Regions from separate parts of the Citrobacter pasteurii genome, predicted to be linked through region 2. Evidence: riboswitches for the same ligand, from Rfam matches in the RefSeq annotation. Region 2 holds a riboswitch; the other holds the start of a gene.

Region 1 (3,125 bases), 2.1 Mb from region 2:
TTTTTGCAGTTCCTTATTGCGTCAGTCCATCAGTGTATCATCACTCGTTCTTTACTCGTACTCAGCCCGACACATTGCCACAGTGTCTTCAATTAATCGACGCGCGACGGTGCCTGGCGGGGGAAGCAGCGGTAAATCGTCATAGCGATACCAGTTCGCTTCCAGCAGCTCTTTCGGGTCGATGGCGATTTCGCCGCTATCATACTCCGCCATAAATGCGGTCATCAAAGACTGTGGGAACGGCCACGGCTGAGAAGTGACATAGCGCAGGTTTTTCACCTTAATGCCGCTCTCTTCCATGACTTCACGCGCCACCGCCTGCTCGAGTGTCTCGCCCACTTCGACAAAACCCGCCAGCACGGTATGCACGCCATTGCGATGGCGAACGTGCTGGGCCAGCAGAATGGAATCATCACGACGAATAGCAACGATAATGCAGGGGGCAATTTGCGGGTAGTAGCGTTCCCGGCAGTGGCTGCACAGCATCGCCCATTCCGTTTTACTTGGGTACATCGTGTGCCCGCAGTAGCCGCAGAATTTATGCGAGCGGTAAAACTCGGCCAGCTGTACGCCGCGTCCGGCCAGTTGAAACAGGCCAACATCCTGGTCAATGACCTGGTGCACTGACCCCATATCGTGTCGACGTTGCTGCTGCACCAGCCAGACCGTCTCCCCTTCCCATTCGCCGATAGGAAGTGCGCGCTGCCCGATCAAATCAAAACGTGCTGCGTCGCCGTGAGGCAGTTCGCCATGAGGCAACCATAACTTTTGCTCATGGCTGACAATCCACCAGCCGCTATCTAATTTTTCAATTATACGATCCATATCTCTTGCGCAACCTTTGCTTCACAGGCATGTTGTTTACATTATTTTTACATTTATGGGTGAGCAGTTCCTAAACACCATCTTGCGGAGTCAATCATGCTAAACCAGCTGGAAAGCCTGACGGAGCACGTCGGAGGAAGTAATAAACTGGTTGATCGCTGGCTACATGTACGTAAGCACCTGCTCGTGGCTTACTACAATCTGGTTGGCATTAAGCCTGGCAAAGAATCGTACATGCGGCTCAATGAAAAAGCGCTGGATGATTTTTGTCAGAGCCTGGTCGATTACCTCTCCACCGGACACTTCAGTATTTATGAACGTATTCTCCATAAATTGGAAGGGAACGGGCAGCTTTTAAAAGCCACAAAAATTTGGCCGCTACTGGAAGCCAACACACAACTGATCATGGACTACTATGACACCAGTCTGGAGACCGCCATTGATCATGATAACTTCCTTGAATTTCAACAGGCTTTATCAGATATCGGCGAGGCGCTGGAAGCCCGGTTCGTGCTCGAAGATAAGCTGATCATGCTGGTATTTGATGCGATGCACGAGAGTGGCACTCTCAAACGTCCTGCTTGAGATTTGTCGCATTAACGCGTAGTTTACATTCATTACCTCTAAGACAGAGGTTACTTCTTGTCGGAGTGCTTATTTTCCACAACAGCATGAGTGGAAAAGGCTGAGACCGTTAATTCGGGATCCGCGGAACCTGATCAGGTTAAAACCTGCGAAGGGAACAAGAGTCAATCTGCAATAGCATCGCCCCCGGGCGAGCTTATCTCTTGCTTCATCCGTCGTCTGACAAGCCATATCCTGACTTTTATTTGGAATGAGCTATGTCTGCCACTACTAAACCATCACGCCGCGAACAGCGCGCTCAAGCCCAACACTTTATCGATACCCTGGAAGGGACCGCCTTCCCTAACTCAAAACGCATTTATATTACCGGTTCGCAGCCGGATATCCGCATTCCGATGCGCGAAATTCAGCTCAGCCCAACGCTGATTGGCGGTAGCAAAGACAACCCGCAGTTCGAAGAGAACGAAGCCGTTCCGGTATACGACACCTCCGGGCCGTATGGCGATCCTGACGTAGCGATTAACGTCCAGCAGGGTCTGGCGAAACTGCGCCAGCCGTGGATTGCTGCGCGTAACGACAGCGAAGAATTAGACGACCGCAGCTCCGCTTATACCAAAGAGCGCCTGGCCGACGATGGCCTGGACGAGCTGCGTTTTAGCGGCCTGCTGACGCCTAAGCGCGCCAAATCTGGTAAGCGCGTCACCCAACTGCACTACGCCCGCCAGGGGATCGTAACCCCGGAGATGGAGTTTATCGCCATCCGTGAAAACATGGGCCGCGAGCGTATTCGTAGTGAAGTGCTGCGCCACCAGCATCCGGGGATGAACTTTGGCGCGCGCCTGCCGGAAAACATTACGCCGGAATTCGTGCGTGATGAAGTGGCCGCGGGCCGGGCGATTATTCCTGCTAACATCAACCACCCGGAATCCGAGCCGATGATCATCGGCCGCAACTTCCTGGTGAAGGTGAATGCCAACATCGGTAACTCGGCGGTCACCTCCTCTATCGAAGAAGAGGTCGAAAAACTGGTATGGTCAACGCGCTGGGGCGCAGACACGGTGATGGATCTCTCCACCGGCCGCTATATCCACGAAACCCGCGAGTGGATCCTGCGTAACAGCCCGGTGCCGATCGGTACCGTACCGATCTACCAGGCGCTGGAGAAGGTCAATGGGATCGCCGAAGATCTCACCTGGGAAGCGTTCCGCGATACGTTGCTGGAACAGGCCGAACAGGGCGTCGACTACTTCACCATCCATGCCGGCGTGCTGCTGCGCTACGTGCCAATGACCGCTAAACGCCTGACCGGTATTGTCTCGCGCGGCGGTTCGATCATGGCGAAATGGTGCCTCTCGCATCACAAAGAGAACTTCCTGTTTGAACATTTCCGTGAGATTTGCGAAATCTGCGCCGCCTACGACGTTTCACTCTCTCTTGGCGATGGTCTGCGCCCTGGTTCGATTCAGGATGCCAACGACGAAGCGCAGTTCTCCGAACTGCATACGCTGGGCGAGCTGACCAAAATCGCCTGGGAATACGACGTGCAGGTGATGATTGAAGGCCCGGGACATGTGCCGATGCATATGATCCAGCGCAACATGACCGAAGAGCTGGAGCACTGCCACGAGGCGCCGTTCTACACCTTAGGGCCGTTGACGACAGATATCGCGCCGGGCTATGACCACTTCACCTCCGGCATTGGCGCGGCAATGATC
Region 2 (3,125 bases):
CAGGGAAGCCAGCTTTTTATCCGTACCAATGAAATGCCACCGGAGATAAACGTGGCGATTGATAAACAACAGGGACTTTCATGCTCAATCACTTTCGGCAAAACGATTGATGAAAGTAAAGTTTATATTTGTCGGTGAGGGATAAATCATGAGATTATTTTTTTTACTTGTTGTTTTTTTTAGTTTTAACTCCATTGCCAATTGCTATATTCCTGATGGCGGAATCGAAAGTGTAGAAAGAAACGAGGTGTTATCTATTTCGACAATGAATGGAAATGAACTTGTTTTGCAAAACTTTGGATTCACGAAAAAACCAATGTGCAGGAATATATTAGGTTGGGGCGTTGAAACAATTTTTGACATTAAATATCCAACTTCACCTTACTTTAAATATGATGTTGGGGGAGGGCGATTTATTTATCTAAAAGCAAACTACCCTAGCTCACCAAATACTGTAGAATATAAAATCAATTTTTATGAAAAGAACTATAAAGCTCAAGATATAAATGAAATTAACAAGCAAAACCTAAAATTCACGTTTGATGTTATTTCTGCTAATAATCAAAACTCCATAAATGCTGCAAATTTGTCCGATGGTTTTGAAATTAGGTTTGAACCTAGAGAAAGTACAGGTATTGGCGCTACATCAAATAAAGGCCATAAGTATGTTTTTAAAATAAATCCTGATGTGAAATTAATAATTAAAACATGCAAATTTTTAGATGGAGTGCTTAGTGCGCCAGATATATCTATTAATGACCTGAGAGGTACACCGCAGAGTTTCTTTAGGTTAGAAAAGACGGCCGGTGAGGTTGCTTTTAAGTGTACTACAGGGGTGTCATCTGATTCGTTTCGATATCATTTTGAGTCAAGCAATGCAGTTGGTAGTATTCTTAAAAACGAAGATGCGCGAAATGCTACAGGTGCGGGTGATGTCGGATTTGAGATTTCATTAGATGGCGCTAACAAGATATATTTCGATAGTGGTAGTAGTAAGAGCTATAATCTTTTGAGTTTTAATGAAATTAGTTCGATTGAGCAAAAAATGGACCTTGTTTTATATGGAAAATACGTGGTGTATAGCGATGATTTTCATTCGGGAAGTGTAAGAAGTCTTGTGAAAGTAGTAGTGGAATATTATTAATACTTTTAGATGGTTATAATTTTTAATAAGCGCTCTCACTTAGTTGAAAGCGCGTTATCTTTTTCACCGGTGATAAAAAATCTCGCCGTCATAGGCTTTAATGATTGTAGCGTCGGCATCATTGACCAGCACATACGCGCCGCCCATGTAGGTCCAGTGGGTGCCTGGCGTCGGCGCGGGCAGGTTGCGCAGATTCCACTGCTTAATGGTGTATTCTTCGGTGAGATACAGTGGTGGAACCTTGTCACCGGGTTTGAAGTGGGTGAAGTCAGCAATAAAGCTGCTCAGCTCATACTTATCGATACCGGTGGGGGCGGCTGTTGCGGCCGGCGTGGCCCAGACGACGCTGCTCGCGAGCAGGAGTGCACCCAGCAACATTTTATTCTTCATACCCATCCTCTCTACTTATTCGGGTCGTCAAAATCAGTCGTGTATCATTCCTGGCATACCGGATGTCTGACAAGCATTTTTTTGTGATCACGCCAGTTATTTCGTAAAAAGTGTAAATGAAAGTACAGAAATCTAGCAACCGTGACCAGCGGTTTCACCGTCAAAGCCTGTTCCGCGCCAATTTACATCGTTAAGCGCAGGCAGTATCCTGTTGCCGAAACCTGAATATCATATTTGTGTTTCAACGACTCGGGGTGCCCTTCCTGGTGAAGGCTGAGAAATACCCGTACCACCTGATCTGGATAATGCCAGCGTAGGGAAGTCTGACACTGCTCGTGTCCCTTCTTCACGCGGACAGGAGTTGAATCATGCAGCCTGACCGGCACAGCCGCGCCCTTGCAGCTCACACCTTACAGCAATTTAGAACGCTTTCCCCACTCACGCACTGTATGACCAACGAGGTTGTGCAAAGCTTCACCGCCAATACGTTACTCGCACTTGGCGCATCGCCCGCGATGGTGATCGAACCTGAAGAAGCCAGCCAGTTTGCGGCTATCGCCAGTGCGCTGCTGATTAACGTGGGTACGCTGACCGAGAGCCGCGCCATTGCCATGCGCGCGGCGGTCGAACAGGCGCAGCAGGCGAAAACCCCCTGGACGCTGGATCCTGTTGCCGTTGGCGCACTGGATTTTCGTCGTCGCTTTTGCCTGGACATACTTGCGCTGCGCCCGGCTGCAATTCGTGGCAACGCGTCAGAAATACTCGCCCTGGCCGGGATGAACGCCGGTGGGCGCGGGGTGGATACCACCGACACCGCATTGGCTGCGATTCCGGCAGCACAAACACTGGCACGCCAGGTTGGAACCATTGTCGCGGTTACCGGAGAAGTGGATTTCGTCACAGATGGTCAGCGGACGGTGAGTATTCATGGTGGCGATCCGCTGATGACACGGGTAGTGGGGACCGGATGCGCACTGTCAGCGGTAGTCGCAGCCAGTTGCGCCCTGGAGGGCGACCGGTTGAATAATGTTGCTTCTGCCTGTAGCTGGATGAAGCAAGCCGGACAACGCGCCACTGAACAATCGACGGGACCGGGAAGTTTTGTTCCGGCATTTCTCGACGCTCTCTATAACCTGAACGCCCAGGAGCAAGCATGAAACGGATTAACGCATTAACGATCGCCGGAACCGATCCAAGCGGTGGCGCGGGTATTCAGGCCGATTTAAAAACCTTCTCGGCGCTTGGCGCATACGGCTGCTCAGTTATTACCGCGTTGGTGGCACAAAATACGCGCGGGGTGCAGTCGGTGTATCGCATTGAACCTGACTTTGTTGCTGCACAGCTGGACTCGGTGTTCAGCGATGTGCGCATCGATACCACCAAAATCGGTATGCTGGCAGAAACCGACATTGTCGAAGCCGTTGCCGAACGTTTACAGCGTCACCGGGTACAAAACGTCGTACTGGATACGGTAATGCTGGCAAAAAGCGGCGATCCGCTGTTGTCTGCCTCTGCGGTTGAAACGCTGCGTACCCGTCTGTTACCGCAAGTGTCAATTATTACCCCTAATCTGCCGGAGGCGGCGGCGTTG

Evidence for each region. Region 2 has a riboswitch for thiamine pyrophosphate ahead of thiM (hydroxyethylthiazole kinase). Riboswitches for the same ligand answer to the same signal wherever they lie in the genome.
Region 1: linked by a shared signal. The riboswitch ahead of thiC (phosphomethylpyrimidine synthase ThiC) and the one ahead of thiM (hydroxyethylthiazole kinase) in region 2 are both predicted to bind thiamine pyrophosphate.

The regions. Positions count from the first base shown of each region.
Region 1 covers NZ_CP077262.1:4,411-7,535, forward strand. Annotated here, with positions in the region: gene hemE (uroporphyrinogen decarboxylase) at 1-1, opposite strand, end outside; gene nudC (NAD(+) diphosphatase) at 52-825, opposite strand; gene I6L54_RS00090 (Rsd/AlgQ family anti-sigma factor) at 922-1,410, shown strand; TPP riboswitch at 1,462-1,584, shown strand; gene thiC (phosphomethylpyrimidine synthase ThiC) at 1,668-3,125, shown strand, end outside.
Region 2 covers NZ_CP077262.1:2,087,918-2,091,042, forward strand. Annotated here, with positions in the region: gene I6L54_RS10000 (fimbrial biogenesis outer membrane usher protein) at 1-138, shown strand, start outside; gene I6L54_RS10005 (fimbrial protein) at 149-1,144, shown strand; gene I6L54_RS10010 (RcnB family protein) at 1,208-1,540, opposite strand; TPP riboswitch at 1,775-1,871, shown strand; gene thiM (hydroxyethylthiazole kinase) at 1,903-2,691, shown strand; gene thiD (bifunctional hydroxymethylpyrimidine kinase/phosphomethylpyrimidine kinase) at 2,688-3,125, shown strand, end outside.